DNA from 3 places in the Carnobacterium sp. 17-4 genome. Region 2 is predicted to be linked to each of the others. Evidence: predicted binding sites of a transcription regulator. Region 2 holds the regulator's gene; each other region holds the start of a gene.
The links. Region 2 encodes CtsR, which represses protease genes until heat stress. Its sites were predicted from a motif close to TTGGTCAAAAAAGGTCAAANA; they were not measured.
Positions count from the first base shown of each region.

Region 1: the regulator CtsR is predicted to act here: its motif matches at 1,959-1,979, upstream of clpB (ATP-dependent chaperone ClpB).
Region 3: the regulator CtsR is predicted to act here: its motif matches at 2,353-2,373, upstream of clpP (ATP-dependent Clp endopeptidase proteolytic subunit ClpP).

Region 1 is NC_015391.1:1,033,571-1,037,156, reverse strand. It holds gene clpB (ATP-dependent chaperone ClpB) at 1-1,917, opposite strand, end outside; gene CAR_RS05070 (metal-sulfur cluster assembly factor) at 2,100-2,429, opposite strand; gene CAR_RS05065 (prolyl oligopeptidase family serine peptidase) at 2,514-3,275, opposite strand; gene CAR_RS05060 (Cof-type HAD-IIB family hydrolase) at 3,414-3,586, shown strand, end outside.
Region 2 is NC_015391.1:224,967-228,552, forward strand. It holds rRNA gene CAR_RS01110 (23S ribosomal RNA) at 1-98, shown strand, start outside; rRNA gene rrf (5S ribosomal RNA) at 189-304, shown strand; tRNA gene CAR_RS01120 (tRNA-Val) at 332-407, shown strand; tRNA gene CAR_RS01125 (tRNA-Lys) at 409-481, shown strand; tRNA gene CAR_RS01130 (tRNA-Leu) at 523-607, shown strand; tRNA gene CAR_RS01135 (tRNA-Thr) at 643-715, shown strand; tRNA gene CAR_RS01140 (tRNA-Gly) at 723-794, shown strand; tRNA gene CAR_RS01145 (tRNA-Leu) at 845-933, shown strand; tRNA gene CAR_RS01150 (tRNA-Arg) at 937-1,010, shown strand; tRNA gene CAR_RS01155 (tRNA-Pro) at 1,041-1,114, shown strand; gene CAR_RS01160 (CtsR family transcriptional regulator) at 1,491-1,952, shown strand; gene CAR_RS01165 (ATP-dependent Clp protease ATP-binding subunit) at 1,977-3,586, shown strand, end outside.
Region 3 is NC_015391.1:404,695-408,280, reverse strand. It holds gene CAR_RS02025 (sugar-binding transcriptional regulator) at 1-691, opposite strand, end outside; gene CAR_RS02020 (thioredoxin domain-containing protein) at 962-1,489, opposite strand; gene clpP (ATP-dependent Clp endopeptidase proteolytic subunit ClpP) at 1,674-2,267, opposite strand; gene CAR_RS02010 (tRNA dihydrouridine synthase) at 2,587-3,567, opposite strand.

The DNA of each region.
Region 1 (3,586 bases), 810 kb from region 2:
ATCGATTCGCACCATATGATCTTGCGAGTCAAATAAGTTTTCGGCTAAAGCTTTGGCTAATTCAGTTTTCCCTACCCCTGTAGGTCCTAGAAACAGGAATGAACCTAGTGGACGATTAGGATCTTGGATACCAGCTCGAGCCCGGATAACCGCATCTGATACACTTTGTACCGCTTCATCTTGACCGATGACTCGTTCACTTAATGACGTATCTAAGTGCATCAATTTTTCACGTTCTCCTTTAACTAATCTACTAACAGGAATACCCGTCATCCGACCAATAACGACAGCAATTTCTTCATCTGTTACCGATTCTTGTACAAGTCTGATTGAATTCCCTTGGGCAGCTAATTGTTCCTCTTCTAGCTTTTTCAATTCTTTTTCTAAAGCAGGAATTTGTCCATGCCTTAAAACAGCGGCACGCTCTAAGTCATAGTTGCCTTCAGCTTCTTCTAACTCATGACGCGCTTTTTCAATTTCAGCACGTTTATTACGCAACTTAGCGACTTCTTCTTTTTCAGTTTCCCATTTCATTTTCAACTGATTGGCTTCTTCACGTAGATTAGACAATTCTTCCTGAATGATCTCTAATCTTCGGATACTAGCATCATCTTTTTCTTTTTTCAACGCTGCTTCTTCAATTTCCAGCTGCATCAAACGACGTGAAACTTGATCCAATTCAGTAGGTCGTGAATTCATTTCCACTCGAATCGTTGCACAAGCTTCATCTATTAAATCAATGGCTTTATCCGGTAAAAAGCGATCCGTGATGTAGCGGTTGGATAACGTTGCAGCAGCAACTAAAGCATTATCATGTATATTAACACTATGGTGAATTTCAAAACGTTCTTTTAATCCCCTTAAAATACTAATGGTCTCTTCTACAGTTGGCTCATCAACGAGTACTTTCTGGAAGCGTCTTTCCAGTGCTTTATCCGTTTCCATGTATTTCCGGTATTCATCTAGTGTGGTTGCACCAATACAATGCAATTCGCCACGAGCTAACATAGGCTTCAATAGATTTCCTGCATCCATGCTGCCTTCTGTTTTACCAGCACCTACAATAGTGTGGATCTCATCAATAAATAAGATGATTTGTCCTTCACTTTTTTTCACTTCTTTTAAGACGGCTTTTAAACGTTCTTCAAATTCACCACGGTATTTAGCCCCTGCAATCAACGCACCCATATCTAATGAAAAAATAGTTTTTCCTTTTAAGTTTTCAGGAACGTCTTTTCGAACAATTCGTTGAGCCAACCCTTCTACTATAGCCGTTTTACCGACACCAGGTTCTCCAATCAATACAGGATTATTCTTTGTTTTACGAGATAAAATACGAATCACATCACGAATTTCATCATCTCTTCCAATGACTGGGTCTTGATCTCCGCTTCTTACCGCCTTGACCAAATCAGTTCCATATTTTTCAAGTGCTTGATAAGTTTCTTCTTGATTTTGTGAGGTCACGCGATCTCCTCCTCTTATTTTTTCAATTTCAGCTTTTAATGCTTTTTCAGTTAATCCATTTTTGGTTAAATACTTTGTCAAGCTGTGGTTCTTTAATTTCATCAGTGCTAGCAAAACGATTTCGGTTGAAAGGAAATCATCTTGAAATTCAGTCCTTAAAGTATCAGCTTCCGTTAGCAATCGAAATAAGTTTTGGCTCATTCCTTGTCCATATTGAACGTTTGAGCCTTCCACAGTTGGGTAGTTGTCTAATTCTTGGTCTACAAAAAATTCAAAATCATCTGTATCGATTCCGAGAGATTGATAAAGTCCACGTGCAAAATGATCAGGAGTCAAAAACACTTTCCATAAATGGAGAAGATCAATTTCTTGATGCTTTCTGGTTACGGCAATACTTTGAGCTTCGCCAAGAGTTTGCTGCATTGTAGTGGTCATTTTTTCTATATCCATTGGAACCCCTCCTTGATTTTTACTAATCATATTATATTTAATTAGTCAGTAAAGGTCAATCAAAAACAATTGAATTTTTGAACTCAATTTGCAAGTTTAAGAGATTAGAATTTACTTTCAACATTGTTTCAACTACTAGAGTTAAAAAGTTTACTCTAACTTTTAATAGAGTAAACTTTTCTTTATCTAACGCCTAATGCAATTCTTGCATAACGGCTCATTCTGCTAGTATCCCAAGCAGGATACCAAACTAGCTTAACTTCGGTTGAAGTAATTTCAGGAATCGATTGCATAGCTGTCATAATATCATTGGTAATGGTATCTGCTAATGGACAGCCCATTGTAGTTAACGTTAACTTTATCACACAACGATTTTCATCCACCAATTCGATAGCGTAAACTAACCCTAGATTGACAATGTCAATGTTCAGTTCTGGATCTATAACTTGTTCTAAAGCTGTCATGATGAGTCCTTTAAGCTCTTCCATCTGATTTTCACTAGTTGGTTTCATTGGGTAACCACCTTCTCATTTTAACTTTATTTTACCTTTTATCAGAGGTGAAGTAAATCATTTCAACGAGAGTTTGTGATTTTTTTATAAATGTTTATTAAAAAATTCAGCTGTTTCAACCGAAATTATATATGGGACATGATGGCCATATCCTTCTGTTGTTGTAAAACTCACATGTTGACCATAATCTTGATCTTTTATTTTTTTATAAAAATCAAAAGTCGGTTGATAAGGGACTAATTCATCGTCTTCATCATGCCAGAAGTGAATAAATTTACCATCAATTTTTTCAGGTTGTAAATCGAGCGAAATAGCTTTTAATGATTCGATAGCAGGAGCAAATTGTTCTGACTCAAAATCGATTTCTACTCCTTGTTGCCATTTAGAGGTCAATAACCATTTAGAAAAAGGGATTGGTGCAGGACTTCCCATCAAGACAACAGCTGTTTTTATCCAAGGATATTGCGTTAATAACGCTGAAGTTGTTACACCGCCCATAGAAAGGCCAGACACGCCGATACGGTTTTGATCTGTTAATCCAGCGTTTACATAATGATCAATTATAGTTGGAAATTCTACTATACTATGTTGAACAACATCCCAAAATTCCATACTTCTTTCGGTTACTGGTGCTCCTTGACTTCTTTCACCATGTAAATAAGCTTCAGGAATCAATACTCTAAATCCTTTTTTAGCAATTTCGTATCCATGAACTAAAGAACTTTCTTTAAAATTTGTCCACCCATGATAAAAAACGACAGTTGGCAAAGTTTCATTTTCACTTTCTGTTGAAACAACCTCTAGTAAAGGGATGCCATTCACCTTTTCCTGTTTTACAGTTATCATCTATCTGACCTCTTTCTATATTTATTCTTATAGGCTTTGTGGTACACTATTAGTAAAGGTTCTATGTAGTACAAGTGTAGCATAAAAGAAACATAGAAGCTTTTATAAAGACAAATGAAGAATAGTCGGAGGATTTTGATGAATAAAAAATTAATTGCTCTTGATTTAGATGGCACTACATTGAATAATCGTTCTGAAATTTCAGTAAGAACACAAAATGTTTTAACAACTTTAAGAAATGCTGGTCACCTTGTTTCAATTGTAACAGGTAGACCTTATAGAAATAGCAAACAGTTTTATACTCAATTAGG
Region 2 (3,586 bases):
AGTAAGACCCCTGAGAGATGATCAGGTAGATAGGTTGGAAGTGGAAGTATAGCGATATACGGAGCGGACCAATACTAATCGGTCGAGGACTTAACCAAAGCAATACCCGGTGTACAAAGGTAAGCAAACGAATTACACTTTAAACTTTATCCAGTTTTGAGAGTCCAACGGACTTTTGATTGAAATTGTGTGGTGATGATGGCAAGAAGGTCACACCTGTTCCCATGCCGAACACAGAAGTTAAGCTTCTTAGCGCCGATGGTAGTGAAGGGTTTCCCTTTGTGAGAGTAGGACGTTGCCACGCAAATTCAATTATTTTTTTTTATCCCATGGAGGTTTAGCTCAGCTGGGAGAGCATCTGCCTTACAAGCAGAGGGTCGGCGGTTCGATCCCGTCAACCTCCACCATGAGTCATTAGCTCAGTTGGTAGAGCATCTGACTTTTAATCAGAGGGTCGCAGGTTCGAATCCTGCATGACTCATAACTAATCATTCAAACAGGGTTAGTTATGCCAGACTTATTGCGGGTGTGGCGGAATTGGCAGACGCACTAGATTTAGGATCTAGCGTCGCGAGACGTGGGGGTTCAAGTCCCTTCACCCGCACCATTTTTTAGTTGAATGATTAGTGAAGTACCACTTTAGCCGGCTTAGCTCAGTTGGTAGAGCATCTGATTTGTAATCAGAGGGTCGAGGGTTCAACTCCTTTAGCCGGCATTTTTTTGCGAAAGTAGTTCAGTGGTAGAACATCACCTTGCCAAGGTGGGGGTCGCGGGTTCGAATCCCGTCTTTCGCTTACTAGTTCAACTAGTGAGGTCATTCGCAAGAATAAACAGCTGTTCTAATGCCGGGGTGGCGGAACAGGTAGACGCACAGGACTTAAAATCCTGCGGTGAGTGATCACCGTGCCGGTTCGATTCCGGCCCTCGGCACCATTTGCACCCATAGCTCAATTGGATAGAGTACTTGACTACGAATCAAGGGGTTAGAGGTTCAAGTCCTCTTGGGTGCATTTCTTTTGAAAAAGAGAATAACTCAGTAACGGGAAGTAGCTCAGCTTGGTAGAGCACTTGGTTTGGGACCAAGGGGTCGCAGGTTCGAATCCTGTCTTCCCGATAAATAATTTAAAAAGATAATTTCTCTTGTTTTAGAGGAATTATCTTTTTTTGTTTATTAGCCAGGTGAGCATGATTGCACATAAAGGGAATTTACAAGCTGAATTAGAAGAAAGTGAGTAGAGATGCTTTTCAAATCTTCTTATTTCTCGTATAATGAAAGTCAGTATTAGTCAAGAATGCTCCAGGGGTTAACTGGAGGCATCCTCCACTATTAATTTAATTTGCTTTTAGCAATTTTAAAGGTAAGCTAAATAATACGTCTAGTGTTAGGACTAAAAGAAAAGGAGTGTTACTAAAAAAACACCATTGCAATGTAGAGCAATTAGAGATAAAATCTTTACCATACATTAAAATGTTTTAGTAACAAGTACCCCATGCACAATCAAAACATGTCGGATATCATTGAAGCTTATTTAAAAAAAGTTTTAGGTCAAGATGAACAAGTCGAAATTAGGCGTAGTGAAATGGCAGATCGATTTAATTGTGTTCCTTCTCAAATAAATTATGTGATAAATACTCGCTTTACTGTACAACAAGGCTATTTGGTTGAAAGTAAACGTGGTGGTGGCGGGTATATACGAATCATTAAAGTGAAGTTGTTAGCTGAAGCTGAAATGCTGGATATGATGATTGATATTATTGGGAAAAAGATTTCTCAAAAGAATGCTTATTCTATTATAGAGAGATTATTTGAATCTGAGATGTTGACTAAACGAGAGGCAAACATCATGTTAGCAGTAATGGAAAAGTCACTCCTAAATTCTAGCGGAGCAGATGAAAATGAATTAAGAGCTAAATTACTAATAGCTTTTTTAAACAATTTAAAATATGAGTAAAGTATAAAAACGGAGGCGAAATGAATGGATGAATTATTTTCTGAAAAAGCAAGAATGGTTTTGATCATGGCGCAAGAAGAAGCAAAAGGATTTCGTCATCATTCTGTAGGAACTGAGCACATTCTTTTAGGGTTAATTATGGAACAAGATGGTATTGCAGGAAAAACGTTAAGACAATTTTCTGTTACTGAAATGGATATTCGTGAAGAAATTGAACACTTTACGGGTTATGGAACAATGAAGTACCTTTCTAAAAATGCGATTCTTCCTTATTCACCAAGAGCCAAACAAGCCATTACGTTTGCAACAGATGAAGCAAGACGCATGGGATCAGCGCTTGTTGGTACAGAACATTTATTGCTAGGATTATTGCGTGAAGAAGATATTTTATCTTCTAAAATTTTAAACAACTTAGACATTAATTTAAATAAAGCTCGTCAAATCGTATTGAAAAAAATCGGTTTGAGCGATGTAACGAATGGTAAAGGAAGAAAAGCTAAGCCAGCTGCTAAACAAGTTGCCGGTACACCTACTTTGGACTCACTAGCTCGTGATCTAACAGCTGTCGCAAGAGAAGGAAAGCTAGATCCAGTTGTTGGTCGTCACAAAGAAATCCAACGTATTATTCAAGTTTTAAGTCGCCGAACAAAAAATAACCCTGTTTTGGTTGGGGAACCTGGTGTCGGTAAAACAGCCATTGCAGAAGGTTTAGCACAAAAAATTATTGATGGAGAAGTTCCAGCTGCATTAGCCAATAAACGATTAATGATGCTAGATATGGGTTCATTGGTAGCTGGTACAAAATATCGTGGTGAGTTTGAAGAACGAATGAAAAAAGTGATTGATGAGATTTATCAAGATGGCGAAGTGGTTTTATTTATAGATGAATTGCATACTTTAATTGGTGCTGGTGGAGCAGAAGGTGCAATTGATGCATCGAATATTTTGAAGCCTGCATTAGCGCGTGGCGAGTTGCAAACGATTGGAGCAACAACTTTAGATGAATACCAAAAGTATATTGAAAAGGATGCAGCTTTAGAAAGACGATTTGCACCCATTCATGTGGATGCTCCTTCAGAAGAAGAAGCTGAAGAGATATTGTTAGGATTACGTTCTCGTTATGAAGAGCATCATGGTGTTGAAATTACAGATGAGGCAGTACATGCTGCGGTTAAGTACTCATCACGTTATATTATGTCAAGACAGTTACCAGATAAAGCCATTGATTTGATAGATGAATCAGCTTCTAAAGTAAGATTAGATGTTTCGAGTAAACCTTCGCCAGTTGCAGCTGCGGTTACAGATTTAGAAGGTTTAATACAAGAAAAAGAAGAAGCTATTCAATTGCAAGATTTTGAAAAAGCAGCGAAAATTCGTTCAAAAGAAATGAAGCAACGCAAAAAGATCGAAAGTTTAATTCAAAAACAAGAAGGAAAAGCTGCTTCAAATTCCTTACAAGTAACGGAAAGAGATATTGCGGAAGTTGTTGCTTTATGGACAGGTATTCCAATTCAACAAATGGAACAAAAAGAATCAGACCGTTTAATGAATTTAGAAAAAGTATTGCATAAACGTGTAATTGGACAAGAGAAAGCTGTGGGTTCAGTCTCTAGGGCGATTAGACGATCTAGAAG
Region 3 (3,586 bases), 180 kb from region 2:
TAAGTGTTTTTTTTATTCCCGGTTCTTGTAATAGCGGTTTATATGTTTCTACGCTTACTTGTTCCGGAACATAAAGAACACGGTTTTTGCCACCTGTTTTTTGTGCCATTAAAGCACTAATTGAATTAGCTTGAATATCGACTGATTCTCCTAATCCACCTCTGGCAGGAACAAACATTAACTTTCTTTTGCGAGAAAGAGTTTCATTCATTTGATTTGCCGCTTCTGCCATAGTAGTACCACCCATAATAGCAATAATATTATCGCCTTCCGGAAGTAAAAAGTCTAAAGCTTCTACTGCAGCACGACCCATCTCTTCATGTAATTTCGACTGTTCATCTACATCACCAGAAATAATCACACAGTGTTCAATCTCCAAATAAGAAGCGAGTTTTTTCTCTTTCTCTTTCATCCCCAAAAGTTGACCCATTAACTGATCTAATTGGTGGTAAACGGATTCCCCTTTTTCGGTTAGCTCCATTCCCATTTTTGAAGTTTTTATCAGCCCTTGTTTCTTTAAGCCTTCTGATTCTGTACGTAGAACACGTTCTGTAATCCCCATACGATCAGATACAACTCTTCTTCCAACAGGACCCAATAAAAAAACATTGCGCAAAATGTGGTAACGATTCTGCAGTGTATACATGATATCTGGAATGACTTCTTCAATAACAGATAATACATTTTGCATAAGCGACCTCTTCCTACGTTGGTCGCTTTGTGACCGCGTTAGTCGTTCAGCGACCATTGCTACTTAAAAAAACAAGAGAATCAAAATGAAAATCAAACTTTCAGTTTCCTGTACATGTTTTCTTATCATTCAACAGTAGCACTAAAAAAGTGCTATTACCATCTCTCACAACGTTAATTGTACCAGTTATCTATTAATCTTTCAACTATTATGTTTATAAGTTTTCCATTAAAATTGTGTAGAAGATATGTCTTTTTCACAAGCTATTTTTTAAATGCGCGCTTCAATCAAGTTTTTGAGTTCTTGTTGCGTAATATGCTCATCAAAAATTTCTTCACCAATAAACACGGTTGGTACAAATACAACATTTGCTTGGTTCGCCTCTTGGATAATTTCTTGAGCTGCCAATTCATTTGATTGTAAGGTTAATTTTCTTTTCTCAACTACATAAGCAGCTATATCATCAAACGATTCTAAATTTCCCCACTCATCTTGGTGAGCAAAAAAGAAATCGATGTCTTCAAGCGCTTTTTCAGGATTTGAATAATCTAAATAACGGTGCACAATATTCCCTTTTTTTAAACTCGGTTTTTCTTTATCAAAATGCTTAATGATTCGCTGTACTTTCCCAGCAAAAACATATTCGGTTAATACATCTTTTGAATCTTCATACCACATTTTGCAATAAGGGCATTTTAAATTAATAAATTCAATCACTTTAACTGGAGCGTCATCACTTCCAATTTTAATTCCATAAGCGGTATTTACTTTGTCTGCCTTTATGTTACTGATATCCATCAAATATCCTCCCTTTTTCACTTGTTAATTCTATTATACAGATAATATTGGATCAATTAAATGGATTCAACTTATAATCATTTCACTGACTAATAGAGCAAAAAAAAAGAGACTGAAGCGTTGCTCTAATCTCTTTTTTCTTTACTCTTCACTTATATTACTTATCTAAACGAGTCTACACTATTTAGCTTAAAGCTGAGCTGTTTTCCATGATTTCATCAATCAAACCATAAGCTTTTGCATCTTCTGCAGACATATAGTTATCACGATCTGTATCGCGTTTGATTACTTCAATCGGTTGTCCTGTGCGATCTGATAAAATTTTATTCAAGCGTTCACGTGTATTAAGAATGTGACGAGCAGCAATTTCAATTTCAGTAGCTTGCCCTTGAGATCCGCCTGATGGTTGGTGAATCATAATTTCAGCATTCGGTAATGCGTAACGTTTTCCTTTTGTACCAGCTGTCAATAAGAAACTACCCATTGAAGCAGCCATTCCCATTGCTATAGTTTGTACATCTGCTTTAATAAAGTTCATTGTATCAAAAATCGCTAAACCAGCAGTTACACTACCACCTGGAGAATTAATATAAATATAAATATCTTTTTCAGAATCTTGTGCATCTAAAAATAATAGCTGAGCGATTACAGCATTTGCTAGATCATCGTCTACTGGACCACTTAACATGATAATACGGTCTTTTAAAAGACGTGAGTAAATGTCATAGGCACGTTCACCTCTTGATGACTGTTCGATTACTGTAGGGACTAAATTCATAATTTGTTTCCTCCTCAATTATTCGTTTCTTTTATAGTGCAATTAAACGATTCACACTATGAGTTACTAAGTATATTTTACTCCATTGGTCAAAAAAGGTCAATTTTTTTCGTTTGCTAACTTTGAAAAAAAAGTGATTAGAATTTATACTCTAATCACAAAAACAACCTTAAAAACTTTAATACAATTCAATCATTTTCAATAAAATAATTATAACATAAATATTTTATTCAAAAAATCATAAGCTTCTAAAAGGTTATTATCTACTTCATCTTTTATCCACCATAAAAAAATTAATCTTAATAGAGCGATACTCTTTTTATTCCCCTAAAATATCCTTATTCTTTTCTTCAAATTCATCAAGTAATGCACGGGCTTGATTCGTTGTTTCTGTTTCCATCAACTGCACTCTTAAATCACTCGCTCCACGAATACCACGAACATAGATTTTAAAAAAACGACGAAGTGGTCTGAATGCACGGGGTTCATCAACGGTATATTTATCAAAAAGATCTAAGTGCAATCTAAATAAATTCAGCAATTCTTGGCTGCTGTGCTCTTTTGGTTCTTTTTCAAATGCATAAGGGTTATGAAAAACACCACGCCCAATCATAACGCCGTCCACACCATATTCTTCAACAAGTTTCAAACCTGTTTCGCGATCTGGAATGTCTCCATTAATCGTCAAAAGTGTCTGAGGTGCAATTTCATCACGCAATTTTTTTATTTCTGAAATCATTTCCCAGTGCGCATTGCCCTTACTCATTTCTTTTCTTGTCCGTAAATGGATAGAAAGATTAGCAATATCTTGTTCAAAAACGTGTGTCAACCAATCACGCCATTCATCGATATTTGTATAACCCAATCGGGTCTTGACACTTACCGGTAGTCCTCCTGTTTTTGCTGCTTGGATTAAATCTGCAGCAACAGTAGCACGACGAATAAGACCACTACCTTTTCCTTTACCTGCTACATTTGGTACCGGGCAGCCCATATTAATATCGATTCCTTTAAAACCTTGTTCTGCCATACCAATGCTCATTTGGCGGAAGTGTTCTGGTTCGTCTCCCCATATATGAGCTACCATCGGTTGTTCATCTTCAGTAAAGGTTAAACGACCACGTACACTATCGCGCCCTTCTGGATGGCAATAACTAACGGTATTTGTAAACTCTGTAAAAAACACATCTGGTTTACCTGCTGCACTCACTACATGACGAAACACAACATCCGTTACATCTTCCATCGGTGCCAATACAAAAAACGGACGTGGCAAATCTTGCCAAAAATTTTCTTTCATTTTCAATAATCGATCCTTC